3 regions of the Cellulomonas sp. GbtcB1 genome follow, and region 3 is predicted to be linked to each of the others. Evidence: predicted binding sites of a transcription regulator. Region 3 holds the regulator's gene; each other region holds the start of a gene.

Region 1 (9,835 bases), on a different contig from region 3:
TGCCGGCCTCCTCGTCCCAGAACCGCCGCTCGGAGACGTCCAGCGCCTCGCGCAGCAGCGCCTGGGCGCCCGGCCGGCCCGCAGCGACCGCGGAGGACGTCGCGAGCACGACGAACGCGTGCGGGTACGCCGCCTTCGCGTCGTCGCGCGGAGTCCCGTCGGCGTCCACCTCGGCGTACCAGCCGCCGTGCTCGGCGTCCCGGAACAGCCCGTCGAGCGCGGCCAGGCCGTGGTCGACCAGCGCCGCGGAGCCCGGCCGCCCGAGCAGGTGGGCCAGCGCGTACACGTGCGTCATCCGGCAGGTGATCCACAGCTCGGCGGGCCCCGGCAGCGGCCGGCCCACGTCGTCCAGGCGGAGGAACCCGCCCGACGGGGCGGCGGAGGCCTTCCCGAAGGCGAGCAGGCGGTCGGTCTCGGTCTCGAGCCAGCGGGCGTGCGCGGGCGTCGTCAGCCACGTCATGGGTGTCACCCTAGTCACACCCCGGCCCACGGCACCGCCGCGCGCCGGTGCCGCGCGACATCCAAGCCCGGCCCCGCGCGGACCGCCCGGCCGGGCGTCCCCGCAGCGCACGGCGCCGCGACCGACCACGCGGTCGCGAAGTGCACGAACGTGCAGGCCAGGCCGCGCGGGTCCGGTTCGTCCGGGTCGTCCTGGGCCTTTGACACCGCGCCCCTGACGCGACCAGAATCGTCGCGGATTTGACCGGTCAAAGTGGCTCCGTCGGTCCCGCACCACCCCAGCCGCACCCCACCCCGCACGGACGCCACGAGGACCGCCGCATGCCCACCGCCGACGCCCCGCGCGCCGCCGCCGCGCCCGCAGCCCCTGCGCGCGCCGCCACGGCGGCACGCCCGGCTGCCGCGCGCGCACCGCGGGTGACCATCCGGGCGGTCGCGGAGCACGCCGGGGTCTCGCGGCAGACGGTGTCGAACGCGCTGAACGCCCCGGACCGGCTGTCGCCCGGCACCCTGGAGCGCGTCCGCCGCGCGGTGGCCGCGCTCGGCTACCGGCCGGACCACGCCGCCCGGGCCCTGACCTCGCGCCGCTCCGGCCTCATCGGCATCCGGGTCGGGTCGACGGCGCACCGCACGGCGGCGCACCCCGACCGGCTGCTGCACGAGCTCGTCGCGGCGGCCCGGCCGTACGGCTACCGGTTCCTCGCGTTCGACGCCCCGTACGGGGACGACGCCGCGGAGATCGCCGCCTACGGCGAGCTGCTCGCCGCCGGCGACGTGGACGCCGTGGTCGTCGCGGACACCCACCCGGGGGACGCGCGACCGGCCTGGCTGGCGGACCGCGGCGCGGCGTTCGTCGCGCACGGGCAGCCGTGGGGCGACCCGGACGCCGCGCACCCGTGGGTCGACGTCGACGGCGCGCTCGGCGTGCGGCTCGCGGTCGAGCACCTGCGCTCCCGGGGCCACCGCCGGATCGGGTTCGTCGGCTGGCCCGCCGACGGCGCGGGCGGCGACGCCCGGCGCGCGGCCTGGCTCGCGGCGACCGACGGCGCGGCCCCCGACCCCCGAGGGCCCGGCGGCGCCGACGACCGGGGTCCCGAGACGACCGCCGCGGCGGACGACCCGGACGCGGCGGCCGCCGCCGTCGCCGCCCTGCTCGGGCGACCCGGCGACACCCCGACCGCGCTGGTCTGCGCGTCGGACGCGCTGGCGCTCGGCGCGCTCACCGCGGTCGCGGACGCCGGCGCCACGCCCGGCCGGGACGTCGCGATCACCGGCTACGACGACTCCGACCTGGCGGCGTTCGCGCGCCCCGGGCTGACGAGCGTGCGGCAACCGATCAGACTGGTGGCGCAGACCCTCGTCGAGCAGGTGCTGGACCGGCTCGGCGTCGACCTCGGGCACCGGCCGGCCCCGGCCGGGCTGGTCCCGCCCGAGCTCGTCGTCCGGGCGTCCAGCGCCGGGCCCGCACCGTTCGACGCCGCCCCGGGCCCGGCCGGCGCCCGCGCCACCGCCGCATGACGCACGACCCCGCACCACCCGCACCCGCACACCACGCCCCTGGGAGCTCCACCGTGGCAACCGCACCCGACCGCCCCACCGCGGTCCTCGACGGCCTCGACGCCGTCCTGTTCGACCTGGACGGGGTCCTCACCCCCACCGCCGTCGTGCACATGCACGCCTGGGCGCGGCTGTTCGCGCCGCTGCTCGACGCCCGCGGGGCCGCGCCGTACACCGACGCGGACTACTTCGCGCACATCGACGGCAAGCCCCGCTACGAGGGCGTGCGGTCCCTCCTGGCGTCCCGCGGGATCGAGCTGCCCTGGGGCGACCCGGCCGACTCCCCCGACACCGAGACGGTCTGCGGCCTCGGCAACCGGAAGAACGCCGTCTTCACCCAGGTGCTCGAGACCGAGGGCGTCACGCCCTACCCGGGCTCGGTGCGCCTGGTCGACGCGCTGCTCGCGCAGGGCCGGAAGGTCGCCGTGGTGTCGAGCAGCCGGAACGCGGTGCCCGTGCTGGCCGCTGCGGGACTCACCGACCGGTTCCCGCTCGTCGTCGACGGCCTGGTGGCCGCGGCGCAGGGCCTGGCGGGCAAGCCGGACCCGGCGACGTACCTGTACGCCGCCGAGCAGCTCGGCGTCCCGCGCGAGCGCGCGGTCGTCGTCGAGGACGCCGAGTCCGGCGTCGCCTCCGGCCGTGCCGGGGCGTTCGGGCTCGTCATCGGCGTGGACCGCGGCGCGGGCGCCGACGTGCTGCGCGAGCAGGGGGCAGACCTGGTGGTGGACGACCTCGCGGAGCTCGTCACCCCGACCGACGACACCGACGAGCACGAGAGCACCCTGCCGTGAACCCCACCTCCCTGTTCACCCCGGACCCCCTGGACCGCAACCGGTTCCCGAAGGACGAGTGGCGGCTGCGCGAGACGCGCCACGACGCCGCCGACCTGGGCCGGACCGAGACCCTGTTCGCCGTCGGCAACGGGTACCTCGGCATGCGCGGCAACGTCGAGGAGGGCCGGGACAGCCACAGCCACGGCACCTTCATCAACGGCTTCCACGAGACCTGGCCGATCCGGCACGCCGAGGAGGCGTACGGCTTCGCCCGCGTCGGTCAGACGATCGTCAACGTCCCGGACGCCAAGATCATGCGGCTCTACGTGGACGACGAGCCGCTGCTGCTCACGGTGGCCGACCTGCACTCCTACGAGCGCAGCCTCGACTTCCGCGACGGCGTGCTCTCCCGCGACCTGGTCTGGCAGACGCCGTCCGGCAAGCGCGTCCAGGTGCGCACCCGGCGCATGGTGTCGTTCGCCGAGCGGCACCTGGCCGTCATGACCTACGAGCTGACCATGCTCGACGCCGACGCCCCGGTCGTGCTGAGCAGCCAGATCCTCAACCGGCAGGACGGCCAGGACGAGTACCACGTCCGCGCCGCCGCGATGGGCGAGGGCTTCGACCCCCGCAAGTCCGAGACGCTGACCGCGCGGGTGCTCGAGCCGAAGACGCACTGGGGCTCCGAGGGCCGGTACGTCATGTCCTACCGGGCCGCCGCGTCCGGCATGACGCTCGCCGTGGCGGCCGACCACGCCATCGAGACGGACAACGCCTACGAGGAGCTGTCGCTCGTCGAGGAGGACCTGGCGAAGCACGTCTACCGGATCGACGCGAAGCAGGGCCAGACGGTCCGGATCACCAAGGTCGTCACCTACCACTCGTCCCGCGGCGTCCCCGCGCGCGAGCTCGCCGACCGCTGCCGCCGGACGCTCGACCGGGCCGAGGCGGCCGGCGTCGACCGGCTGTTCGCCGACCAGCGCGCCTGGCTCGACGACTTCTGGGCGCGCAGCGACGTCGAGGTCCCCGGGCAGCCCGACCTGCAGCAGGCGATCCGCTGGAACCTGTTCCAGCTCGCGCAGGCGACGGCGCGCGCCGAGGGCAACGGCATCGCCGCGAAGGGCCTCACCGGCTCCGGGTACAGCGGGCACTACTTCTGGGACACCGAGGTCTACGTCCTGCCGTTCCTGACCTACACCTCGCCGCGGATCGCGCGGAACGCGCTGCGGTTCCGCTACACGATGCTCGACGCCGCGCGCCGCCGCGCCGCCGAGCTGAACCAGAACGGCGCGCTGTTCCCCTGGCGCACGATCAACGGCGAGGAGGCGTCCGCCTACTACGCGGCCGGCACCGCGCAGTACCACATCGACGCCGACATCGCGCACGCCGTGCGGCAGTACGTCGCGGCGACCGGCGACGACGACTTCCTCGCCCGCGAGGCCGTCGACATCCTGGTGGAGACCGCGCGCATGTGGGCCGACCTGGGCTTCTGGCGCGGGACGAACGGCGACGCCTCGTTCCACATCCACGGCGTCACCGGGCCGGACGAGTACACGACCGTCGTGAACGACAACCTGTTCACCAACGTGATGGCCCGCGCCAACCTGCGCGGTGCCGTCGAGGCCGTGGACCGCCTGGCGCACGAGCACCCCGCCGAGCACGCCGCGCTCGTCGCCCGGCTGCACCTGACCAAGGACGAGCTGGACGAGTGGGCACACGCCGCCGAGCGGATGCACATCCCGTTCGACGAGCGCCTCGGCATCCACCCCCAGGACGCGAACTTCCTCGAGAAGGAGCTCTGGGACCTGGCCAACACCGACCCGGCCAAGCGCCCCCTGCTGCTCTACTACCACCCGCTGGTGATCTACCGGTTCCAGGTGCTCAAGCAGGCGGACGTCGTGCTGGCGCTGTTCCTGCAGGGCGACCAGTTCACCGCCGAGGAGAAGCTGGCCGACTTCGACTACTACGACCCGCTGACCACCGGCGACTCGACGCTGTCCGGCGTCGTGCAGTCCATCGTGGCGTCCGAGGTCGGGTACCAGGAGCTCGCGCTGCGCTACTTCACGTCGGCGCTCTACGTGGACCTGGCCGACCTGCACCACAACACGGCGGACGGCGTGCACGTCGCGTCGGCCGGCGGCGTGTGGAGCGCGCTGGCCTGCGGCTTCGGCGGCATGCGGGACCACGAGGGCGTCGTGTCCCTCGACCCGCGGCTGCCAGAGGTCTGGGACGGGCTGACGTTCCGGCTCACGCTGCGCGGCAGCCGGGTGCGCGTCGACGTCCGGCACACCGAGCTGCGGCTCACCGTCGAGGAGGGCGACGCCGCGGACCTGGTCGTGCGCGGCGAGCCGGTCAAGGTCACCGCGGGCGACCCCGTCGTGCTGCCGCTGGCGCCCGCGCCGCGGCTGATCGGCACCCCGACGGTCCGGGACATCGAGGGCACCCGCCGCGCCGACGGCACCCTGATGACCGCGAGCGTGCCGGACCACCCGACGGTGCTCACGCCGCCCCCGGTCTCGCACGACTGAGCGCGGCGCGGGGCGCTCGCGGGATCAGCCCGTGAGCGCCTCGCGGAGCTGCCGGAGGACCTCGACGTCCTCCGGCTCGTAGCGGAAGTCGGTGACCCGGGCGGCCGGCGCGCGGCGCGGCAGGGCGGGCAGCGGACCCTCGGCGCCGGGCGCCGTGACGGCATCGGCACCGGTCCCGGCGAGCCCGCCGGGGGCGTCGTCGGCACCGCGCGGCTCGCCGTCCGCGAGCGCCGTGCGGACCAGCCGACGGACCAGCGCCAGGTTGAGATCCGGCCCCGCCACGACCACGAGCGTGCCGTGGCCGCCGAGCCGGTGCGCGAGCAGCGTCCGCGCCGGGGACTCGACCAGCAGGCTGCTGCTGTCCCCGGCGAGGTCGCCCCCGTCCCGGGCGACCGCGGCCGCGAGGGCCGCGACCAGCGCCGCGACGCCCGGCTCGGGCGCCGCCACCCCGGCGGCGGCGGCGCCGTCCGGCGCGAGCCAGGAGGCCGCGGCCCCGGGCGGCAGCGCGCGGGTGAGGGTGTCGAGCACCTGCGCGGCGTCCACGCGCACCTCCTGGGTCGTCGGCGGAGCCGGATCAGCTCTCGATCTCGATGCCGGCCTGGGTCAGGTCGCGCAGCCGCCGTCGGGCGAGCGCGAGGTTGCCCCGCTGCCGGTCGAGCACCAGGTACGAGAACAGGCCGGCGTAGCGCGGGTCGTCGCTCAGGGTGATGAGGTGCAGCTCGTCCGACAGCGAGATGAGGATGTCGTCGATGGACTGCCCGCCGCCCAGCTGGTCGATCGCGCGCATCTGCGCGCGCACCACCTCGGTGGCGACGGCCGCGGCGAGCTCGATGTCGAACGGCTTCACGACGGTGGACATGATCGTCATGCCGCTCGTGTAGTCGACGCCCGCGAGCGCGATCGCGCCGTCCAGCGCCATCACCTGGGCCGTTGCTTCCTCCATGCTGATCATGCGTCACTCCTCGTCGTCCGGTGGAACGGGAGCGACGCTGCCACCGGGAGGCACCACCCCAATCGCCGTTCCGCGCCCCCGAACGCGATTCGGGGGCGCGGCGCCGGCTCCGGCCTCGGCTCCGGCTAGAGCTCGACGGACCCGCCGAGCGCGCGCAGCGTGCGCCGCGCGAGCGCGAGGTTGCCGCGCCGGCGGTCGAGGGCGAGGTAGCCGAACACGCCCTGGAGGCGCGGGTGGTCGCACACCAGCGTCAGGTGCAGCTCGTCCTCCAGCGTGACGAGGATGTCCTCGACCGCCCCGCCGCGGCCCATCTGCTCGACCGCGCGCAGCTTGGCGCGGACGAACTCGGTGGCGACGGCCGCGGCGAGCTCGATGTCGTACGGCACCGAGGTGGCGGACGCGAGCACGAGCCCGTTCGTGTGGTCGACGAACGCGAAGGCGATCGCCCCATCGAGGTCCATCAGGTCCTGGGCGACGTCCTGGAGCGTGGGCACGGGGGGCCTCCTCGGCGGCGGCCGGCCGGGGGTCCGGCCGCGGGTCGGTGGTCGCGGACGGCGGGGGCCGACGCGGGGTGCGCCGCACGTTACCGACATTCCGACTCGATGTCAGCAACGCTCTGACCAGCAGAGCAAATGCGGGCAATCGATCCCAGATCCGCATTTGTGCGCATTTTCGTGACATATCGCGCGCCGCGCCCGGGCCCGGCGGGCCGCCCGCCGAGGCAGGACCGAGGTCCCCGGGACTCCGGTCCCAGACTTTGTGAAACTTTTCTCGATACCGTTCTGGTCGTGAGGTCGACGGAGCCCTCCGCACCCCAACCCACCACCCTCGGGAGAGTCCCCGTGACCACCACGACGACGAGCACCGACACCGCCGCGGCCATCGACCAGCTGGTCGCCGGCGCGACCAAGGCGCTGGCCGAGTACGCCCGCTTCACCCAGGAGGACGTGGACCGCCTGGTCAAGAAGGCCGCCGTCGCGGCGCTGGACCAGCACGGGCAGCTCGCCGAGCTGGCCGTCGAGGAGACCGGCCGCGGCGTCTTCGAGGACAAGGCCGTCAAGAACATCTTCGCCTGCGAGCACGTCACCAACTCGATGGCGGCGCTCAAGACCGTGGGCGTCATCTCCCGCGACGAGATCAACGGCATCACGGAGATCGCCGAGCCGGTCGGCGTCATCTGCGCCATGACCCCGGTGACCAACCCGACGTCGACGGCCATCTTCAAGGCGCTCATCGCGCTGAAGACCCGCAACCCGATCATCTTCGCGTTCCACCCGAACGCGCAGAAGTCGTCCGTGGCGGCCGCCCGCGTCGTGCGGGACGCCGCGGTCGCCGCCGGCGCCCCCGAGCACTGCATCCAGTGGGTCGAGACCCCCTCGATGGAGGCCACCGGCCTGCTGATGAACCACCCGGGCGTCTCGACGATCCTCGCGACCGGCGGCAACGCGATGGTCCGGGCCGCGTACTCGTGCGGCAAGCCGGCCCTCGGCGTCGGCGCGGGCAACGTCCCCGCCTACATCGAGAAGACCGCCAAGCTCAAGCGGGCCGTCAACGACGTGGTGCTGTCCAAGTCCTTCGACAACGGCATGATCTGCGCCTCCGAGCAGGCCGTCATCCTGGACGACGAGATCTACGACGCCGCGCTGGCCGAGTTCGCCGTGCTGCACGCGTACCGCGCCACCAAGAAGGAGAAGGCGCTCCTCGAGAAGTTCATCTTCGGGGTGGAGGCCAAGGGCAAGAACTGCGGCGACGCCAAGCTGAACCCGACCGTCGTCGGCAAGTCCCCGCAGTGGATCGCCGAGCAGGCCGGCTTCACCGTCCCCGCCGACACCTCGATCATCCTGGCCGAGGTCGGCTCGGTCGGCCCGAACGAGCCGCTGACCCGCGAGAAGCTCTGCCCGGTCCTCGCCGTGCTGCGCGCCACCTCGACCGAGCAGGGCATCCAGCTCGCCGAGCAGATGGTCGAGTTCGACGGCCTCGGCCACTCCGCCGCGATCCACACCCAGGACGAGGCGCTCACCGAGGAGTACGGCAACCGGGTCAAGGCGATCCGCGTCATCGCGAACGCGCCCTCCTCGCTCGGCGGCATCGGCGACATCTACAACGCCTTCATCCCGTCGCTGACCCTGGGCTGCGGCTCCTACGGCCACAACTCGGTGTCGAACAACGTCTCGGCGATCAACCTCGTCAACATCAAGCGCGTGGGCCGGAGGAACAACAACTTGCAGTGGTTCAAGGTCCCGGCCAAGACGTACTTCGAGCCGAACGCCATCCGCTACCTGTCCGACATGGCCGACGTCGAGCGCGTCACCATCGTCACCGACGCCACGATGACCACCCTCGGCTTCGTCGACCGGGTCCTGGACGTCCTGCACCGCCGCGGCAACAACGTGTCCGTGCAGATCATCGACCAGGTCGAGCCCGAGCCCAGCGTCAAGACCGTCCAGGCGGGCGCCGCGCAGATGCGCCACTTCCGCCCCGACACGATCATCGCGCTCGGCGGCGGGTCGCCCATGGACGCCGCGAAGGTCATGTGGCTGCTGTACGAGCACCCGGAGATCGTGTTCTCCGACCTCAAGCAGAAGTTCTTCGACGTCCGCAAGCGCGCGTTCAAGTTCCCGACCCTGGGCGAGCTCGCCAAGCTGGTGTGCATCCCGACCACCTCGGGCACCGGCGCGGAGGTCACCCCGTTCGCCGTCATCTCCGACCCCGACGCGGGCAAGAAGTACCCGCTGGCGGACTACGCGCTGACGCCGACGGTCGCGATCATCGACCCGGTCCTCACCTCGAAGATGCCGCGCTCGCTGGCCGCCGACTCCGGGTTCGACGCCCTGACCCACGCCACCGAGGCGTTCGTCGCCGTCTACGCGAACGACTTCACCGACGGCATGGCGCTGCAGGCGATCCGCCTCATCTTCGACAACCTCGCGCAGTCCGTGAACGGCGACCCGGCCGACCCGGCCACCAAGGACGCCCGCGAGAAGATGCACAACGCGGGCACCATCGCCGGCATGGCGTTCGGCAACGCGTTCCTCGGGATCGTGCACGCGATGGCGCACGTCATCGGCTCGACGTTCCACCTGGTGCACGGCCGGACCAACGCCACGCTGCTGCCGCACGTGATCCGGTACAACGGCCAGATCCCGACCAAGCTCACCAGCTGGCCGAAGTACGAGCACTACGTGGCCCCGGAGCGGTTCCAGCAGATCGCCCAGATGCTGGGCCTGCCGGCCGAGACCCCGGAGCAGGGCGTCGAGTCCTACGCCCTGGCGATCGAGGCGCTGCGCGCCAAGGTCGGCATCCCGTCGTCCTTCCAGGCGCAGGGCGTCGACGAGCAGGACTTCCTGTCCCGGCTCGACGAGGTCGCCATGGGCGCGTACGAGGACCAGTGCGCGCCCGCCAACCCCCGCATGCCGATGCGGGCGGACATGAAGGACATCATGACCGCGGCCTACTACGGCACCTCCGTCGCGGAGGTGCGGGGCCGCCGCGAGCAGCAGCAGGGCGCCGAGAGCGCGCCCGCCGGGGCGGGGGCCCCGGCGGAGGCCGACGCCTGAGCGTCCCTC
Region 2 (9,835 bases), on a different contig from region 3:
TCAAACGGTTGCCCCTAGAGTTGCCAGCGCCCCCGGGCCTGTCAAGCCGGGCGGGGCCGCCCCGGGTCACGATCCTGTCTCGGCGGGCCCCGCCACCGACCACCGCACACCCCTCCCGAACGACGAGGTACCCATGGAGCTCCAGCCCCTGCTGCACGACCTGCTGGTCGCGGTCCACGCCCCGACGCAGGCGTGGTCGGACGCCGACGGCCAGATCGGCCTGGCGGACGGACGCGGCGCCCAGGGCGTCTACCACGGCGACGTGCGGGTGCTGGCCGGCGCCCGGTTGACCGTCGGCGGCACCGCGCCCGAGGCTGTCGCGTCCGGCGCGGACGGCCCCGGGCGCGCCCGGACGGTGCTGCTGGCGCGCTCGGTCGACGGCCCCGGTGCGGACCCGACGGCCCGGCTGGAGCGGCTGCGCGAGGTGGTCCCGGGCCGGGTCACGGAGACCCTCACGCTGTCCTGCTCGACGGCGGAGCCCGTGGCGGCGCGCCTCGAGGTGGCGCTGCGCCCGGACGGCACGCCGATGGACTGGATCAAGTCGGGCGCGGCGGTCCAGGCGGCGCCGGCCCCGGAGCGCACCGCCGACGGCGCGCGCTGGCAGGCCGACGCCGACGTGGCGGCGGTGCTGTCCGCGCCGGGCGCGGACGTCGCCGTGGCGGCCGACGGGACCGTGCGGCTGGCCTGGGACGTGAAGGCGACGACCGGGGAGCCGGACGCGGTCGCCTGGACCCTCGACGTCACGGACGCGGCCGGCCCGGTGACGGCGCCCCGCCGCGCGGAGCCCGAGTGGCAGCCCCTGGACGTCGAGGCGGCGGACCGCCGGCTGCCCGCCCTCCTCGACCAGGCCCTCGCCGACCTCGGCACGCTGCGCCTGAGCGCCCGGTTCGCGCCGGACGACGTGTTCCTGGCCGCGGGCGCCCCGTGGTTCTTCACCCTGTTCGGCCGGGACTCGATCTGGGCGGCGCGGATGCTGCTGCCGCTCGGCACCGAGCTCGCGGCGGGCACGCTGCGCACGCTCGCGACGCTGCAGGGCACGAAGGTGGACCCCACCACCGCCGAGCAGCCCGGCAAGATCCTGCACGAGGTGCGCCGCGCCGAGCTGTCTATGCCCGGCGAGGGCACCGTGCTGCCGCCGGTGTACTACGGCACGGTCGACGCGACGCCGCTGTGGGTCTGCCTGCTGCACGACGCGTGGCGCTGGGGCATGCCGGCCGAGGAGGTCGAGGCGCTGCTGCCCGCCATGGAGCGCGCGCTGGCCTGGATGTCCGACCACGGCGACTCGGACGGCGACGGGTTCCTCGAGTACGCCGACGAGACCGGCTCCGGCCTGGCGAACCAGGGCTGGAAGGACTCGGGCGACTCGGTGCAGTGGAAGGCCGGCGGGCTCGCGACCGGACCCATCGCCCTTGCGGAGGTGCAGGGGTACGCCCACGAGGCCGCCGTCGCGGGCGCCGCGCTGCTCGACGCGTTCGGCCGCGAGGGCGGGGACCGGTGGCGCGCCTGGGCCGCCGCGCTGGCCGAGCGGTTCCGGGCGTCGTTCTGGACCTCGGACGAGCGCGGCGCCTACCCGGGCATCGCGCTGGACGCGGACAAGCGGGTCGTGGACACGGTGACGTCGAACATCGGCCACCTGCTGGGCACCGGCATCCTGTCCGCCGAGGAGGAGGCGACGGTCGCCGCGCGGCTCGTCGGCCCGGACATGGACTCGGGCTACGGCCTGCGCACGATGTCGACGGAGTCGGCCGGCTACTGGGAGCTGCGCTACCACGGCGGCGCCGTGTGGCCGCACGACACCGCGATCGTCGTGCAGGGGCTGGCGCGCGCCGGGCACGCCCGGGAGGCGGCGGCGCTCGCGGAGGGGCTGCTCGCGGCCGCGCAGGACTTCGACCAGCGGCTGCCGGAGCTCTACGGCGGCGACGCCCGCGGCACCGTGCCGCGCGCCGTTCCGTACCCGGCGGCGTGCCGCCCGCAGGCGTGGTCGGCGGCGGCCGCGGTGTCGGTCCTCGGCGCGGCGCTCGGGCTGGCGCCCGACGTGCCCGGCGGCCGGCTGACCGTGGCGCCGCCGGTGCCCTCGCCCCTCGGGGCGGTGGCCGTGCGCGGGCTGCGCCTGGGCGGCGCGCCGCTCGCGGTGCGGGTCGGCGCGGACGGCTCGGTGCAGGTCGAGGCGGAGGCCGACGTGGCGGTGCACCTGCGGTCCTGACGGCCGCGGGCGGCTCCGGCGCGGCGGTCGCGCCGGAGCCGCCCGCCGGTCGCGGGCACGTCGCCCGCGCCCGGGGCGACCCCGCCCCGTAGGGTGGGGGCCTCTCGTGCGCGAGCCGCGCGGACGACGGCGACGGGCGGTGGGACATGGGGCTGCTGGACCGCATCGGGTCCCCGGCCGACCTGCGCGCGCTGTCCGCGGGGCAGGTCCGGGCGCTGGCGGGGGAGATCCGCGGCTACCTGGTCGACCAGGTGTCCCGCACGGGCGGGCACCTGGGGCCGAACCTCGGCGTGGTCGAGCTGACGATCGCCCTGCACCGGGTGTTCGAGTCGCCGCGGGACACGCTGGTGTTCGACACCGGCCACCAGTCCTACGTGCACAAGCTGCTGACGGGGCGGCAGGACTTCGGCCGGCTCCGCAAGAGCGGCGGGCTGTCGGGCTACCCCAGCCGGGCCGAGTCCGAGCACGACGTCGTCGAGAACTCGCACGCGTCGACGGCGCTGTCCTGGGCGGACGGCATCGCGCGGGCGAACGCCCTGGCCGGTCGCGGCGACCGGCACGTGGTGGCGGTCGTCGGCGACGGCGCACTCACCGGCGGCATGGCCTGGGAGGCGCTCAACAACATCGCGGACGGCACCGACCGCCGCCTGGTGGTCGTCGTGAACGACAACGGCCGGTCCTACGCGCCGACGATCGGCGGGCTGGCGCTGCACCTCGACGCGCTGCGCACCACCCGCGGGTACGAGACGGTGCTGTCCTGGGGCAAGCGCGCGCTGCGCCGCTCCGGGCCCCCCGGGCGGGTGGCGTACGACGCGCTGCACGGCCTGAAGAAGGGCATCAAGGACGTCGTCGCCCCGCAGGGGATGTTCGAGGACCTCGGCCTGAAGTACGTCGGCCCGGTCGACGGGCACGACGAGGCGGCGGTGGAGTTCGCGCTGCGCCGGGCCCGGTCGTTCGGCGGGCCGGTGATCGTGCACGTCATCACGGAGAAGGGCCGCGGGTACTCGCCGGCCGAGCAGGACGTCGCGGACCGGTTCCACGCGGTCGGCCAGATCCACCCCGAGACCGGGCTGCCGGTCGCGCCGTCGCGGTTCGGCTGGACGGGCGTGTTCGCGGACGAGATCGTCCGGATCGGCCGCCGCCGGCCCGACGTCGTGGCGATCACGGCGGCGATGCTGCAGCCGGTCGGGCTCGCGCCGTTCGCGGAGGCGTTCCCCGCCCGCACGTTCGACGTCGGGATCGCCGAGCAGCACGCCGTGACGACGGCGGCGGGCATGGCGTTCGCCGGGCTGCACCCGGTGGTCGCGGTGTACGCGACGTTCCTCAACCGCGCCTTCGACCAGGTGTTGATGGATGTGGGCCTGCACCGCGCCGGGGTGACGTTCGTCCTGGACCGCGCCGGGCTCACCGGCGACGACGGCGCGTCGCACAACGGCATGTGGGACATGGCGCTGCTCGGGGTCGTCCCGGGCCTGCGGCTGGCCGCGCCGCGCGACGAGGACACGCTGCGGGCGGCGCTGCGCGCGGCGGTCGACGTCGACGACGCGCCCACGGTGGTGCGGTACCCGAAGGGCGCGCTCACCGAGGCGCTTCCGGCGGTCGACGACGTCGACGGCGTGGACGTGCTCGCGCGGCACGGGGGCACGGGGACCGACGACGCCGCGCGGTCGGTGCTGGTGTGCGGCGTCGGCTCGATGGCCCGCACCGCCCTGGCGCTCGGCGAGCTGCTGGCGCAGCACGGCCTGCGGGTGACGGTCGTGGACCCGCGCTGGGTGCTGCCCGTGCCCGCGGCACTCGTGAAGCTCGTGGGGGAGCACGACCACGCGGTGACGATCGAGGACGGCGTGCGCGAGGGCGGCGTCGGGTCGGCGCTCGGGCTGCGGGCGCGGGACGCGGGCATCCCGACGCCCGTCCAGGCGTTCGGGGTGCCGCGGCGGTACCTCGAGCACGCGAGCCGGGACGAGCTGCTGACGGGACTCCGGCTGACCGCGCCGGACCTCGCGCGCGACGTGCTCGCGGCGCTCCGCGCGACCGCCTGACGGGACCTGGGTCCGGGACGTGAGCACCGTCACGCGGCCGTTCCGCGCCCCTGACGAGGGCGGGGGACCTCGGTCCCAAGACATCCCATGACCTCGTGAATAGCGTCGCAAGTACGACGCACTCAGCGAGGGAGCTTCAGATGTCCACCACCGCAGTACCCACGACCGGGTCCGACGCCACCGCGCCGGCCTGGGACGGTTTCGTCACCGGACCCTGGTGTGACGGGATCGACGTCCGCGACTTCATCCAGCGCAACTACACGCCGTACACCGGCGAGGCCGACTTCCTCGCCGGCCCCACGGAGCGCACCACCGGCATCTGGGCGAAGCTCAGCGAGATGTTCCCGGCCGAGCGGGCCAAGGGCGTCTACGACATCGACAACCACACGCCGTCGACGATCGTCTCGCACCCGGCCGGCTACATCGACCAGGACAACGAGCTGATCGTCGGCCTGCAGACCGACGCCCCGCTCAAGCGCGCCATGATCCCCAACGGCGGGTGGCGCATGGTCGAGAAGAGCCTCGAGACCTACGGCTACGACGTCGACCCCGAGGTCGCCAAGATCTTCACCACGTACCGCAAGACGCACAACGACGGCGTCTTCGACGTCTACCCCCCGAACGTCCGGGCCGCGCGCTCGTCGCACATCATCACCGGCCTGCCCGACGCCTACGGCCGCGGCCGCATCATCGGCGACTACCGCCGCGTCGCCCTGTACGGCGTGGACGCGCTGATCGAGGCCAAGCGCCTCGAGCGGCACGAGATGGACATGGAGCCGTCGGTCGAGGACGTCATCCGCGACCGCGAGGAGAACGCGGAGCAGATCCGCGCGCTCGTCGAGCTCAAGCAGATGGCCGCGTCCTACGGCTACGACATCTCCAACCCGGCGACCACCGCCCGCGAGGCCGTCCAGTGGCTGTACTTCGCCTACCTGGGCGCCGTGAAGGAGCAGAACGGCGCGGCCATGTCGCTGGGCCGCACCTCGACGTTCCTCGACGTGTACCTGCAGCGCGACCTCGCGTCGGGCGCGATCACCGAGGAGTTCGCGCAGGAGCTGATCGACGACTTCGTCATCAAGCTGCGCATCGTCCGGTTCCTGCGGACCCCCGAGTACGACCAGCTGTTCTCCGGCGACCCCACCTGGGTCACCGAGTCGATCGGCGGCATCGGCGAGGACGGGCGCCCGCTCGTCACCAAGTCGTCGTTCCGGTTCCTGCAGACGCTGTACAACATCGGCCCGGCCCCGGAGCCGAACCTGACCGTGCTGTGGAGCAACCGGCTGCCCGAGGGCTTCAAGAAGTACTGCGCGCAGGTCTCGATCGACACCTCGGCGATCCAGTACGAGTCCGACGACCTCATCCGCACCTCGTGGGGCGACGACGCGGCGATCGCCTGCTGCGTGTCCCCGATGCGGGTCGGCAAGCAGATGCAGTTCTTCGGCGCCCGCGTCAACATCGCCAAGGCTCTGCTGTACGCCATCAACGGCGGCCGCGACGAGGTGTCCGGCAAGCAGGTCGCGCCCGTCTCCGCACCGGTCGAGGGCGACGTCCTCGACTACGACGACGTGGCGGCGAAGTACGACAAGCTGCTCGACTGGCTGGCCGAGACCTACGTCGACGCGCTGAACTGCGTGCACTACATGCACGACAAGTACGCGTACGAGCGGCTCGAGATGGCGCTCCACGACCGGCAGATCCTCCGGACCATGGCCTGCGGCATCGCCGGCCTGTCGGTCGTGGCGGACTCCCTGTCGGCCATCAAGTACGCGAAGGTCACGCCGGTGCGCGACGAGGACGGCCTGGTCACGGACTACGTGATCGAGGGCGACTTCCCGACGTACGGCAACGACGACGACCGTGCGGACGACATCGCCGTGGGCATCACCAAGGCGTTCATGGAGAAGATCCGGCAGCACAAGACCTACCGGAACTCCCTGCACACCCAGTCGGTGCTGACGATCACCTCGAACGTCGTCTACGGCAAGGCCACGGGCAACACCCCGGACGGCCGTCGCGCCGGCGAGCCGTTCGCCCCGGGCGCCAACCCGATGAACGGGCGCGACTCGCACGGCATGCTCGCCTCCGCGATGTCGGTCGCCAAGCTGCCGTACTCCGAGGCGATGGACGGCATCTCGCTCACCTCGACGGTCGTGCCCTCGGGCCTCGGCCGCACCAAGGACGAGCAGGTGGCGAACCTGGTGGGCCTCATGGACGCGTACAACGTCTCGTCCGGCTACCACCTGAACGTCAACGTGCTGAACCGGGACACCCTCGAGGACGCCATGGAGCACCCCGAGAACTACCCGCAGCTCACCATCCGGGTGTCGGGCTACGCCGTGAACTTCGTGCGGCTCACCCGCGAGCAGCAGCTCGACGTGCTGTCCCGGACGTTCCACGGCGGCGTCTGACGCCGCACCGGCGGACCACCGCCCGGTCCGGGGGAGCAGCCCCGGGCCGGGCGGCCCCGCCCCGCACGACCCGTACCACCCGCACCACCCAGCAGGACCCCGCGAGGAGGTCGCGACCATGAGCAGCAGCCAGTCCGTCGTCGGCGAGGTCGGCGCCCCGGTCATCGAGCTGGGCCTGCCCGTCACGGGCGGCTCGCACGAGCGGTCGACGGCCGGCACCGCGGGGCTCGCGGTGAGCGACGCGGAGCGCAGCGAGAAGTTCGCGCAGATGCGCGCCGGCGAGCTGGGATCGCTGCACTCCTGGGAGCTCGTCACCGCGGTCGACGGCCCCGGCACCCGGCTCACGACCTTCCTGGCCGGCTGCCCGCTGCGCTGCCTGTACTGCCACAACCCCGACACGATGGAGATGCGCCGCGGCGAGCCCGTGCTCGCCGAGGAGCTGCTGCGCCGGATCCAGCGGTACGTCCCGGTGTTCGCCGTGACCGGCGGCGGCCTGACGATCTCCGGCGGCGAGCCGCTCATGCAGCCCGCGTTCGTCGCCCGGCTGCTGCGCGGGGCCAAGGAGCTCGGCGTGCACACCGCGATCGACACCTCCGGCTACCTGGGTGCGCACTGCTCGGACGCGATGCTCGCGGACATCGATCTCGTGCTGCTCGACGTGAAGTCGGGCATCCCGGAGACGTACAAGAGGACCACCGGCCGGGACCTGCAGCCGACGCTCGACTTCGGCCGCCGGGTCGCCGCGAGCGGCACCGAGATCTGGGTCCGGTTCGTGCTGGTGCCCGGGCTCACCGACGCGCCGGAGAACGTCGACGCGGTCGCCGACTACGTCGCCTCGCTGTCCACGGTCAGCCGAGTCGAGGTGCTGCCGTTCCACCAGATGGGTCGGGACAAGTGGCAGAGCCTCGGCATGGCGTACGAGCTGGAGGACACCGAGCCGCCGAGCCCCGAGCTGGTGGCACGGGTGCGGCAGCAGTTCCGGGACCGCGGGCTGACGGTGTTCTGAGCCGTGCACGTGCCGGACGCCGACATCCGCTGCTTGTCGTCGTGTCCACTTGTGGTGGACACAATGTCCACCGGGATGCGACAGTGACGTGGGCGTGACCTGGGCGGCGAGCGCCGACGAGCACGGGATCCCGCACGACGAGGCGCTCTACGCCATGGCGCACGCCCGTGTCGTGGTCCGCGAGTTCGGCGAACCTCGTGTCGGACCGGTGGCGCCCACGCTGTTCATCGGGCCGAGCCGGTTCGGCGACCTGGAGGTGCTGGCCGACGTGAGCCCGCCGGACCGGGTGTGGATCTTCCACGTGATGCGGCTGCGGGAGTCGACCCGTACGCGTGTCGGGTACCAGGAGGGGTGAGCAGCATGACCGAGCACGACGAGGCCCGCGCGGCGATGTTCGCCGCGGACCCGGCCGCGTGGGGCGAGCCCCGCGAGGTGCTGACGGGTGCCGACGCGTCCGCCTTCGGCAGGTCGGTCCTCGAGGCCGCGGGTGTCGACGTGGGTGCGGTCGAGCGCTCGGTCGGGCGACCCCGGGTCGGCGGAGGCCAGGGGCGGCGCGGGGTGCGGTCGCCGCGGGTGAACGTGACGATCAGCGCTGCGCAGGAGGCCGCGATCGAACGCCTCGAGCAGCAGGGCCTCACCCGCAGCCAGATCGTGCGGGACGCACTCGACCGGTACCTCGCCGCCGGCTGACCTGCCCCCCGGCACTCCGGGTGTCAGGCCGCCGTCGCGCTCGCGTCGGCGACGCCCGGCGGGAGCAGCCGGTGGCCGAGCACCCGCTCGGACCAACCGGTGCGGTCCAGCCAGGGGCAGATCCCGCCGAGGTGCGCGGGCCAGCCGGCGCCGAGCAGCATCGCCAGGTCGACCTGGTCCGCCGACGGCACGACGCCTTCGTCCAGCAGGGCGCCGATCTCCTCGGCCAGCCCCCGGGCCACGCGGTCGAGGACGGCGGCCTCCTGCTCGGCACGCGTCCCGGCGGCGGTGGGCGCGCCGAACGCGTCCTGGATCGCCGGGTCGACGACGGGGAGCCCCGCGGGGCCGGGCGTGGCGACGGTGCGGCCCTGCTCGACCAGCGCGTCCAGTCCGGGCGACCGGGGGTAGCGGTCGCCGAGCTCGTCGTGCAGCGTCACGAGCACGTGCCGGGCCACCGGCAGGCCGACGAGCTGCAGCAGCGCGAACGGGCTCATCGGCAGGCCCAGCGGGCGCAGCGCGGCGTCGGCGGCCTCGACCGGTGTGCCCTCCTCGACCGCGCCGAGCACGTCGGCCAGCATCCGCAGCAGCACCCGGTTGACGACGAAGCCCGGGCGGTCGGTGGTGCGCACGACGGTCTTGCCCGCGCGCCGCGCGACGTCGACCGCGGTGGCGAGCGACGTGGCGTCCGACGACGGCGTCGCGACCACCTCCACCAGCGGCATCTGGGCGACCGGGTTGAAGAAGTGCAGCCCGACGACCCGCTCCGGGTGCGCGAGGCTGTCGGCCATCGCGGTGACCGACAGCGCGGACGTGTTGGTGGCGAGCACGCAGTCGGGGCGGACGAGCGCCTCGACCTCGGCGAACACGGCCCGCTTGACGTCCAGCACCTCGGTGACGGCCTCGATCACGAGGTCCGCGTCGGCGAGGTCGGCCAGGTCGGTGCCGACCCGGACGCCGTCGAGCAGCGCGCGGCCCGCGTCCTCGGCCAACCGGCCGCGCGACACGGCGGACTCGACCAGGTCGCGCACGCGCTCCCGGCCCGCCGCGGCCCGCTCCTCGTCGACCTCGCGCATCGCCACCGGCACGCCGAGCCGCGAGCCGAGCAGGACGGCGAGCTGCGCGGCCATCAGGCCGGCGCCGACGATGCCGACCCGGCGCACCTCGCGCGGCGCGGCCTCGTCCGCCTCGGCGCGAGCGGCCCGGCGGGCGCCGCGGCCGGTGAGCTCCGCGGCGTACAGGGCGGCGCGGGCCTCGTCGGACGCCAGCAGCCGGGAGAGGGCGTCGTCCTCCGCGCGGAAACCCGCCTCCCGGTCGCGGGAACCGGCGCGGGCCAGCAGGTCCAGGACGTGGGCGTAGGCCGGGGCGGCGCCGTGCAGCCGGGCGTCCAGGGTGGTGGCGGCGCGGGCGAGCGGGTCGGGGTCGCCCTCCGGCACCGGCGGCACCGTCGCGGCGCGGCGGTCGGGGGAGCCGGCGCGCAGCACGCCCGCGG
Region 3 (9,835 bases):
GCGCGAGAGCGGGACCGGCGACGGCAGCAACGGCGACGTCCCCGACGAGGGCGCGCGCGGCTGACCGCGGGGCGCGCGGCTGACCGCGAAGCCCGGCCGCACCCCTGACGTGCGAGGCCCGGTGCGTGCGGCTGACGGGCGAGGCCCGGTGCGTGCGGCTGACGGGCGAGGGGACCGACGCGGTCCCCTCGCAGCCTGGTCCCCACCTGGTTCTCGCGTCGCACCCCGATCGATCGGGTGGTCTCGCGAGAATCGGGTGGGGATCAGGGTCGCGCGGCGCAGGCCTGCGCCGAGGCGGCACCGCGGGGCGCGGGGCTTACCCGCCCGCCGCCGGGCGTCAGATGCCGGAGTAGGAGTGCTTGCCGGTGACGAACAGGTTCACGACGGTGAAGTTCGCCAGCACCACCGCGTAGCCGACGTACACGAAGTACGCCGCCTTGCGCCCGGCCCAGCCGCGCGTCGTCCGGGCGTGCAGGTACGCCGCGTACACGACCCAGGCGACGAACGTGCCGACCTCCTTGGGGTCCCAGCCCCAGTACCGGCCCCAGGCGTGCTCGGCCCAGATGGCGCCGCCGATCAGCGTGAACGTCCACAGCACGAAGCCGATGGCGTTGAGCCGGAAGGACAGCGCCTCGAGCCGGCGGGCGGACGGCACGGTGCGCAGCCAGGACCAGGCCGGGCCGGTGACCCGCCAGCGGGCCAGCGAGCGGCGCAGGCCGTCCGCCGACCGCCACGGGTGGTCGAGGTGCGAGCGGCCGGTCTCGCGGCCGTCCTGCAGCACCTGGAGGACCGAGGTGGCGAAAGCGACGGTGAAGATGCCGGTCGCGGCGATGGCGACGCCCACGTGGATGATCAGCCAGTAGCTCTGCAGCGCGGGCTGCACGGCGTCGGCCTGGACGTAGAACACGAGCAGCCCGAGGGCCAGGGCCAGCACGCCGATGCCCATGACGACGACGCCGAGGAACGGGATGACCCGCTTCCGCTGCACGACCGCGAGCACCACGGCGGCGACGAACGTGCCGACGAGCGTGAACTCGTACATGTTCGCCGTCGGCCACCGCCCCGCCGCGACGCCGCGCAGCACGATGCCGGCGCCGAGCAGCAGGATGCCGAGGTAGGTGGTGGTCCGGGCGATGCCGGTCGTGGCCGAGGGCGCCGTCATGGGGCGCTCGGGCTCGGCGTCGTCGATCCGTCCGGACCGCGGCGCGCCCGCGTCGGTCGTCTCGTCCGCGTCGGCCGGGACCACCAGGCCGGACGGCCCGCCGGCACCGACGGTCGCGCGGGCCGCGGCGCGCGCCTCCTTGGCGGCGGCGACCCGGGCCGCGCGCTCGGCGCGGTGCTCCGTGGACGCGGCGTCCGCCAGCCGGGCCAGGGCCGAGGTGTAGGCGATCAGGGCGATCGTGAACGCGGTCGCCGCCCCCCACACGAGCAGGGTGCTGATGTCGCCGATTGCCATGTCCCTCTACCTTCCGGTCCGGCCGGTGGGCCCGTCGACGTCCGCTCCGCGGAGCCGGTCCATCGCCCGGTCGAGCTCCGCCTGCAGGCCCACGTCGTCGCCGCGCGCCAGCGCGGCGGCGGTGACCACTGTACGGCCTGGCCCGGGACCTTCGTCCCCCGCGCGCATCCGCAGCCAGACCCGCCGGCGCGGCACGAACAGGGACGTCGCGAGCCCCGCGAACGCCAGCAGCGAGAACGTCAGCACCCACGCGAGCGACGGGTCGTGCCGGAGGTCCAGCGCGACGAACCGCGGCAGCTCGTCGAACGTCAGCGTGCCCAGGCCGTCGGGCAGGTCGACGGTCTCGCCCGGTCGCAGGTAGAGCGTGACCGGTCGGCCGTCGTCGTCGAGCGCCTGGGTCAGCCCGGTCTCGTCGAGCTGGTAGACGTTCTGCGGGACGCCGTCGTCCAGGCCGAGGTCGCCGGTCCACACCGCGAGGGCGAGCAGCGGGTCGGTGGGCTGCGGGTCGACGGAGCGGTAGATGCCGTCGCCGATCTGCTGGGCGGTCGGCAGCAGCACGCCCTGCAGGCCGATCTGCGGCCCCGAGGTCACGTCCGGCACCTTGATGACGCCCTGCGACGTGTAGACGGTGTCCTGCGGGAGGAACGGCACGGCACCGGAGTACGTCACGGTGCCCTCGGGGTCCCGCACGGTCACCTGCGGCGCGTACCCGTTGCCCTGCAGGTAGACCTTCGCGCCCGCGATGTCGAGCGGGTGGTTGACCTTGATCTGCTCCTGGACTCCCTCGGACCCCGGCTCGGTGATCGTCACGTGCGCGGTGAAGTCCCGGGACTGCAGGGTGTCGGGGTCGAAGGACGACTCGAAGGAGTCGAGGCGCATCGAGAACGGCTCGAGCGACGACGCGCTGAACCCGGAGCCGGACTCGAACGTGTCGTAGTCGCTCTGGGTGTTCGCGAACGCGCGGCCCTCGACGATGATCGCCTGGCCCCGGTAGTGCAGCAGCTGGCCGGTCGCGACGGAGACGAGCAGGCCGACCAGCGCCAGGTGGAACACGAGGTTGCCGGTCTCGCGGAGGTACCCGCGCTCGGCGGCGACGCTCCACGTGCCGCGGCCCTCGTCCCGGACGTCGACCCGGAACCGGCGCCACCAGCGCGGACCGCCCAGGGCGGCGGCGGCGCGCTCGGCGACCTCCTGCGGCGCGCCGTCGAGCTCGGCGGACGCCTGGGCGGGGAACCGGTCGAACCGGCGCGGGGCGCGCGGCGGCCGGCCGCGCATCGCCCGCAGGTGGGTGCGGCTGCGCGGCAGGATGCAGCCGACGAGCGACACGAACAGCAGCAGGTAGATCGCGGAGAACCAGACCGACGAGTAGACGCCGAAGAACCCCAGCCGGTCGAGCAGCGGGCCGAGGTCCGGGTGGTCGGTCAGGTAGGTGGCGACCTTGTCGGGGTCCTGGGCGCGCTGCGGGAACACCGTGCCGGGGACGGCCGCGACGGCCAGCAGCATGAGCAGCAGCAGGGCCACGCGCATCGAGGTGAGCTGCCGCCACGCCCAGCGCAGCCAGCCGACGACGCCGAGCGACGGCAGCTGGGGCGACGCGCCCCCGGCGCCGCCGGGCGCGCCGGGGCCGCCGGCCGGGGGCTGCTGCCCGGCGCTGAACACGTCCTCGAGCCCCTCGGGGGTGTACCCGCGGGGCGAGGTCTCGGTGGTCTGGGGGTCGCGCGTCATCTCACACCGCCGGGACGAAGGGCTCGGCGCCGGTGAGCAGGCCCTGGAGCCAGCCCGCCCACGCGGACCAGAGGCCGGTGACCAGCGCGGCACCGAGCAGGAGCAGGAGGCCGCCGCCGACCCGCATCACCGCGAGCCGGTGCCGGGCGAGCCAGTCGAGGGCGCGGCGGCTGCGCTGGAGGCCGAGCGCGACGAGCACGAACGGCAGCCCGAGCCCGACGCAGAACGCGAGCGCGAGCAGCGCGCCGCGGCCGGCGGACCCGCCGTCGAGGGAGAGCAGGAGGATCGCGGCCAGCGTCGGGCCGATGCACGGGGTCCAGCCGATGCCGAAGGTCACGCCGAGCACCGGCGCGCCCCACAGGCCGGCGCGGGGCGCGAGCACCCGGCGGCTGTCCCGCTCCAGGAACGGGACCAGCCCGAGGAACGCCAGGCCCATGACGAGCACGCCGACCCCGAGCACCCGGGACACCGGGTCCTGCCAGCGCAGCAGGAACGAGCCGAGCGACCCGGCGAGCGAGCCGTAGGCGAGGAACACCGCCGTGAAGCCGGCGACGAACAGCAGGACGCCGAGCACGAGCCGGCCGCGGGAGGTGGCGGCCGGGGCCGCCGGGGACTCGTCGGCCGCCGGCCGGGTCAGCGCGGGCTGCGCCGGGAGGGCGCCGGCGAGGTCGAGCGTCGCCGCGCCACCGCCGGCCGCGGCGGCCCGCACGCGCGGCGCCCGGGCGGTCCCCGGCGCGGAGGCGGCGGACATCCCACCGAGGTAGCCGACGTAGGCGGGGACGAGCGGCAGCACGCAGGGCGACGCGAACGACACCAGCCCGGCGAGCAGCGCCACGGGGACCGCCGCGAGCAGCGAGCCCGAGGTGGCCGCGTGCGCGAACGAGTCCCCGACGTCGGCGAGCATCACGCGGAGCCCCCGCCGTCCTCGGCGAGCACCTCGTCGATCAGCGCGCGCAGGGTCGAGCCCTCGGCCAGGCCGACGATGCGCGCGGCCACCTTGCCGTCCCGGTCGAGCACGACCGTCGTCGGCGTGGCCTGGATCGGCACGATGCCCTGCAGCGCCGCGATGGCGTTCTTGTCGCGGTCGTCGATGCTCGGGTACGGCACGTCGAAGGTCTGCTGGAACGGCTCGGCCGCCCCGGCGTCGTCGACCCCGTTGATGCCGAGGAGGTGCACGCCGGAGTCCGCGTACTCGTGCGCGATGTCGACGAGGTCGGGCGCCTCCTCCCGGCACGGCGGGCACGCCGCGTACCAGGTGTTCAGCACGACGACGTCGCCCCGCCAGTCGGCGATGTCCACGGCCTCCCCCGCGTAGTCCGTGCCGGCGACCTCGACGGGGCCCTGCCGGTCGGCGACCGCCCACTGGGTGAACGACCCGTCGCCCGAGACGTAGCCCTGGTCGGCCACGTCGGTGTCCGAGCCCGTGCCGTCGCCCCCGCCGGAGCACGCGGCGAGCGCGAGGGCGGCGCCGAGCGCGACGACGCCCGCGGCGGCGCGACGGGCGCGGCTGCGGGTCGTCATGCGCCCGCCACCGCCGAGGCGCCGGGCAGCAGGTCGGCCGCGGGCTCGGTGTAGCCGATGCGCACCAGGCGGTCGTCCTCGTACGTCAGGGAGGTCAGCGACGCGAGCGAGCACTGCCGGCGGCGCGGGTCGTGCCACAGCCGGCGGTCCTCCAGCGCGAGCCGGGTGACCCAGATCGGCAGCTGGTGGCTGACGAGCACGGCCTCGTGACCGCGCGCGGCGTCGCGGGCGCGCTCGACGACGGCGAGCATCCGGCCGACCTGCTGCCGGTACGGCTCGCCCCAGGACGGCCGGAACGGGTTGACCAGCAGCGGCCAGTGCCGGGGGTGCCGCAGCGAGCCGTCGCCGACGCCGAACGTCAGGCCCTGGAACCTGTTCTCGGCCTCGAGCAGGCGCTCGTCGGTGGTGACGGGCAGGCCGAGCGCCTCGGCGATCGGGGCGACCGTCTCCTGGGCGCGCGTCAGCGGCGACGCGAACAGGGCGGTGACGTCGCGGCGCGGCCCGTCGAGCGTGCCGGCCAGGTGCGCGGCGACGCGCTCGGCCATCTCCCGGCCCCGCTCGGACAGGTGGTACCCGTCGAGCCGTCCGTAGAGCACGCCCTCGGGGTTGTGCACCTCGCCGTGCCGCATGAGGTGGATGGTGGTGGCGACCATGGGGTCAGTCTCGCAAACCCGGCTGGGTGGTCGGACCGTGCCGGGGCGCGGGGACCCGCCGGATCAGCGTCCGGCGGCCTCCGCGTCGGCCTCGACCTGGGCGCAGCCGGCCTGCAGCGCGGCGCCGACCGCGGCCATCGCGTCGCCCAGGGCCTGCATCTGGACCGGCGAGAGCACGTCGACGAGGTGCGCGCGCACGGACTCGACGTGCGAGGGCGCGGCGTCCACGAGCCGGCGCCAGCCGGTCTCGGTCATGGTGCAGTTCACACCGCGGGCGTCCTCCAGGCAGGGGGCGCGCTCGACCAGGCCGGCGGCCTCCATGCGGCGGACGGTGTGCGTGAGGCGGCTCCGGGAGTGCGCGAGCTCGCCGGCGAGCTCCGACATGCGGAGCGTGCGCTGCGGCGCCTCGGACAGCCGGACCAGCACCTCGTACTCGCCGAGCGACAGGCCGGAGTCCTGCTCCAGCTCGTGCGCGAGCACGTCGAGCAGCCGGGCCGTGCCGTCCCGGTACGCGCGCCAGGCGCGCTGCTCGTCCGCCGTCAGCCAGCGGACGTCGTCGTGCTCCCGCGGCGCCCTGGTGGTCGCGCTCCCGGTGGTCGTGGTGCTCATCGCCGTCCTCCTCCCGCGCCGGCCTGTGACGTCGGTGGCTGATCGTCCCACAGGCCTTGCGCAGCAGGCTCCACTGTAGTAGAAATCTCAACTAACCGCAGTTGATGCTTCAACCAATACTTCGCAGGAGGCACCATGTCGACCACGACGCTCCCCACCGCCCTCACCGCCGGCACCTGGGCGATCGACCCCTCGCACACCGAGGCGTCCTTCACCGTCCGCCACGCGGGCATCTCCAAGGTCCGCGGCACCGTCGCGGTGACCTCCGGCACCATCACCGTCGCCGAGGACCTCACGCTGTCCGGCGTGACCGCCTCGCTCGACCCGTCGACCATCGCCACCGGCGACGCGAACCGCGACGGCCACCTCAAGGGCTCGACCGACTTCTTCGACCTGGAGAAGTTCGGCGAGTGGACCTTCGCCTCGACCTCGGTCGCCGCGGACGGCGAGGACTACGTCGTGACCGGCGAGCTCACCATCAACGGCGTGACCAAGACGGTCGAGCTGGCCACCGAGTTCGGCGGCGCGGCCACCGACCCGTTCGGCAACCAGCGCGCGGGCTTCTCCGCCTCGGTGACCATCTCCCGCAAGGAGTTCGGCATCACCTGGAACGCGGCCCTCGAGGCCGGCGGCGTCCTGGTGTCCGACAAGGTCGTCATCAACCTCGAGGTCTCGGCCATCAAGCAGGCCTGAGCCTCCGCACGACCCCGCCGCCCCCGGCTGCGCCCCGCGCGCACGCCGGGGGCGGCGCACGTGAGGGCCTGGTCGACCGCGTACCCCTGCCGCGGTCGACCGGGCCCTCTCGTGCGTCGGCGGCCGCCGCGACCGGGTAGCCGACGCGTCGACCGAGTACCCGCCGACTACTCGCTCGACGCGTCGGCTGCTCGCTCGGCGGAGGCGGGCGCGGGCGCGGTCAGTCGGCGGCGGGGACCGGCTCGGGCTCGGCGGCCGGGGCCTCGGCCGGCGCGGACGCGGCGCCCGAGCGCTGGCGCGCGTGGAAGCCCAGGATCTGCAGCTCCGACCCGAGGTCGACCTCGCGGACGTCCACCCCGTCGGGCACCCGGACCGTGCGCGGCGCGAAGTTCAGCACCCCGGTCACGCCCGCGGCGACCAGCCGGTCCGTAGTGGGCTGCGCGGCGGACGCGGGCGTCGCGACGATCGCCACGCTCGCCTCCTGCTCCTCGACCGCCCGCTCCAGGCCGTCGACGTGCTGCACGACGTGCCCGCCGACCTCCGTGCCGACCAGCTCCGGGTCGGTGTCGAACAGGCCGACCAGCACGAACCCGCGGTCCGCGAAGCCCGAGTAGGTGGCGAGGGCGTGCCCCAGGTTGCCGATGCCGACGATGACGACGCGGCGCTCCTCGGTCATGCCGAGCGCCTGCGCGATCTGCCGCCGCAGGTGGTCGACCTCGTACCCGACGCCGCGCCGCCCACCCGCGCCCAGGTACGACAGGTCCTTGCGCAGCTGCGCGGGGGACGCCCCGACGAGCTCGGCGAGCTGGTCGGACGACGTGGTGGTCACGCCCTCCGACGCGAGGCCGCCGAGGGAGCGCAGGTATCCCGGCAGGCGGGCGACGGTGGTCGGCGGCAGGGCTCGCACGGCGACAGCCTAGGCCTGCGGGGCCGCCGCGAGGGCGTCGACGAGCCGGTGGCGGTCGATCTGCCAGTAGCCGACCCGCACGCCGTCGACCTCGACGACCGGCAGCAGCTCGCCGTAGGCCGCCGCGAGCGGTCGCCCGTCGCGCGCCGTGCCGCCCGCGTCGACGTCCACCTCGGCCCAGGACGCGCCGCGCTCGGCGGCCACCTCGGCCACGAGGTCGCGGGCGGCGTCGCAGAGGTGGCAGCCCGCGCGGGAGTAGAGGACGACGCGGGGCGGGGTCTCGGCTGGCGGGGTCGGCACGGCACGAGCCTAGGTCCGTGACTACAGTGGCGGCGTGCCCGAGCCCACCGAGCCCCTGACCGGCGCGCCCGCGCCGACGGCGCCGACGGGGCGCGTGGCCGCGTTCTTCGACGTGGACAACACGATCATCCGCGGCGCGAGCTCGTTCCACCTCGCCGTCGGCCTCTACCGCCGCGCCTTCTTCCAGCGCTCGGACATCGTCCGGTTCGCGGTGCACCAGATCCGCTACCTGACGTTCGGCGAGAACCGGCAGCAGATCGACGAGGTCCGCCAGCGCGCGCTCGAGATCATGCACGGCCGCTCGGTCGCCGAGGTCGTGGCGATCGCCGAGGACATCTACGACGAGGTGCTCGCGCTCCGGATCTTCCCGGGCACGCAGCGGCTGCTGGACCAGCACCTGCGCGCCGGCCACGAGGTCTGGCTGGTCACGGCCACCCCGGTCGAGATCGCCGACATCATCGCCCGCCGGCTCGGCGCGACCGGCGCCCTCGGCACGATCGCGGAGCACAAGGACGGCTTCTACACCGGCCGGCTCGTCGGGGACCTGCTGCACGGCCGCGCGAAGGCCGAGGCGGTCCGGGCGCTGGCCGAGCGCGAGGGCCTCGACCTGGAGCGGTCGTTCGCCTACGGCGACTCCACCAACGACGTGCCGATCCTGTCCGAGGTCGGCTTCCCGTGCGCCATCAACCCGGACGGCCGGCTGCGTAAGCACGCCGCCGAGGTCGGCTGGCCGATGCGGGAGTTCCGCGGCCGCCGCAACGCCACCCGCCGCGGGGTCGACGCCGCGACGGTCGCGGGCTCGGTGTGGGTGCTCGGGCTGGTGGTGCGGACCGCGCGGCGCGCGATCCGGGCCCGCTGGGGCGCGCGGTGACCACGGCCGGGACCGCCGGGGCGCCGGACGCGCCCGCGACCGCCGCCCCGGTGGTCCGCCGCGCCCGCGCCGACGAGGCCGCCCCGCTCGCCGACCTGGCCGCCGCCACGTTCCCGCTGGCCTGCCCGCCGTCGTCCACGCCCGAGGACCACGCCGCGTTCATCGCCGCGCACCTCACCCCCGAGCACTTCGCGGCCTACCTGGCCGATCCGACGCGCGACCTGCTGGTCGCCGACGCCGACGACGAGCTGGTCGGCTACACGATGCTGGTCGCGGGCGAGCCGTACGCCGCCGAGGTCGCCGCGGTCGTGCCGCTGCGCCCGACGGTCGAGCTGAGCAAGTGCTACGTGCTGCCCGGCCGGCACGGCGGCGGGGTGGCCGGCGCGCTCATGGCCGCGAGCCTCGACGCCGCCCGCGCCCGGGAGGCCGCCGGGGTGTGGCTGGGCGTCAACGGCGAGAACCTGCGAGCCCAGGCGTTCTACCGGCGCTCGGGGTTCGAGGTCGTCGGCGAGCGCACGTTCCAGGTCGGCGACCAGCGGCACCACGACCTGGTCCTGCACCAGGCCCTCTAGCCCGCCTGCTCCTCCGCGGTCGTCAGCACCGGCCAGCCCTCGGCGTCCCACGCGATCTCGCGCAGCCCGAGGGTCGGCGTCCCGCCCGTGGCCGCGTCGTAGTAGTGGTACGCCAGCACGCCGCGCGACGCCGACTGCCCGCCCGGGCCGACCCGGTCCCCGGCGGTCTCCAGCAGCACGTCCCCGCCGTCGAGCAGCAGGTCCGTGCCGTCGCGCGTGACGTACGGCCCGGTGACGTCCCGCGACCGCCCGACCGCGACCTTGTACGTCGAGTCGGTGCCCTGGCAGCACGCGTCCTGGGACACGAGCAGGTAGTACCAGCCGTCGTGCTCGACGACGTACGGGGCCTCGATCGCGTGCGGCGCCGCCAGCCGGCTCGCGAGCCCCACGGGCGACGCCCCCGCCGCCGCCAGCCCGTCCGGCCAGGCCAGCTCGACCACCTGGATCCCCGACCAGTACGACCCGAACAGCATCCAGGGCGTGCCGTCGGCGTCCTCGACGATGCCGGGGTCGATCGCGTTGTAGTCG

What was found. The regulator Rex, encoded in region 3, represses fermentation and respiration genes when NADH is low (regulators of the CRP and FNR family bind a similar motif). The targets are predictions, from matches to a motif close to CTTGTGAANNNNTTCACAAG.
Region 1: the regulator Rex is predicted to act here: its motif matches at 7,026-7,045, upstream of adhE (bifunctional acetaldehyde-CoA/alcohol dehydrogenase).
Region 2: the regulator Rex is predicted to act here: its motif matches at 4,335-4,354, upstream of pflB (formate C-acetyltransferase).

The regions. Positions count from the first base shown of each region.
Region 1 covers NZ_JAGXJG010000011.1:44,004-53,838, reverse strand. Annotated here, with positions in the region: gene KVT14_RS06220 (AGE family epimerase/isomerase) at 1-460, opposite strand, end outside; gene KVT14_RS06215 (hypothetical protein) at 475-666, opposite strand; gene KVT14_RS06210 (LacI family DNA-binding transcriptional regulator) at 781-1,977, shown strand; gene KVT14_RS06205 (HAD-IA family hydrolase) at 2,031-2,807, shown strand; gene KVT14_RS06200 (glycosyl hydrolase family 65 protein) at 2,804-5,317, shown strand; gene KVT14_RS06195 (hypothetical protein) at 5,342-5,860, opposite strand; gene KVT14_RS06190 (hypothetical protein) at 5,892-6,269, opposite strand; gene KVT14_RS06185 (hypothetical protein) at 6,395-6,763, opposite strand; gene adhE (bifunctional acetaldehyde-CoA/alcohol dehydrogenase) at 7,112-9,826, shown strand.
Region 2 covers NZ_JAGXJG010000038.1:20,012-29,846, reverse strand. Annotated here, with positions in the region: gene KVT14_RS13735 (glycogen debranching N-terminal domain-containing protein) at 134-2,203, shown strand; gene dxs (1-deoxy-D-xylulose-5-phosphate synthase) at 2,350-4,242, shown strand; gene pflB (formate C-acetyltransferase) at 4,383-6,650, shown strand; gene pflA (pyruvate formate-lyase-activating protein) at 6,769-7,656, shown strand; gene KVT14_RS13715 (hypothetical protein) at 7,751-8,011, shown strand; gene KVT14_RS13710 (CopG family transcriptional regulator) at 8,017-8,346, shown strand; gene KVT14_RS13705 (3-hydroxyacyl-CoA dehydrogenase NAD-binding domain-containing protein) at 8,370-9,835, opposite strand, start outside.
Region 3 covers NZ_JAGXJG010000019.1:41,501-51,335, forward strand. Annotated here, with positions in the region: gene KVT14_RS09085 (PLDc N-terminal domain-containing protein) at 1-64, shown strand, start outside; gene ccsB (c-type cytochrome biogenesis protein CcsB) at 338-1,456, opposite strand; gene KVT14_RS09095 (cytochrome c biogenesis protein ResB) at 1,463-3,181, opposite strand; gene KVT14_RS09100 (cytochrome c biogenesis CcdA family protein) at 3,183-4,085, opposite strand; gene KVT14_RS09105 (TlpA disulfide reductase family protein) at 4,085-4,702, opposite strand; gene KVT14_RS09110 (histidine phosphatase family protein) at 4,699-5,355, opposite strand; gene KVT14_RS09115 (MarR family winged helix-turn-helix transcriptional regulator) at 5,419-5,964, opposite strand; gene KVT14_RS09120 (YceI family protein) at 6,100-6,657, shown strand; gene KVT14_RS09125 (redox-sensing transcriptional repressor Rex) at 6,878-7,564, opposite strand; gene KVT14_RS09130 (glutaredoxin family protein) at 7,574-7,864, opposite strand; gene KVT14_RS09135 (HAD family phosphatase) at 7,899-8,735, shown strand; gene KVT14_RS09140 (GNAT family N-acetyltransferase) at 8,732-9,307, shown strand; gene KVT14_RS09145 (arabinan endo-1,5-alpha-L-arabinosidase) at 9,304-9,835, opposite strand, start outside.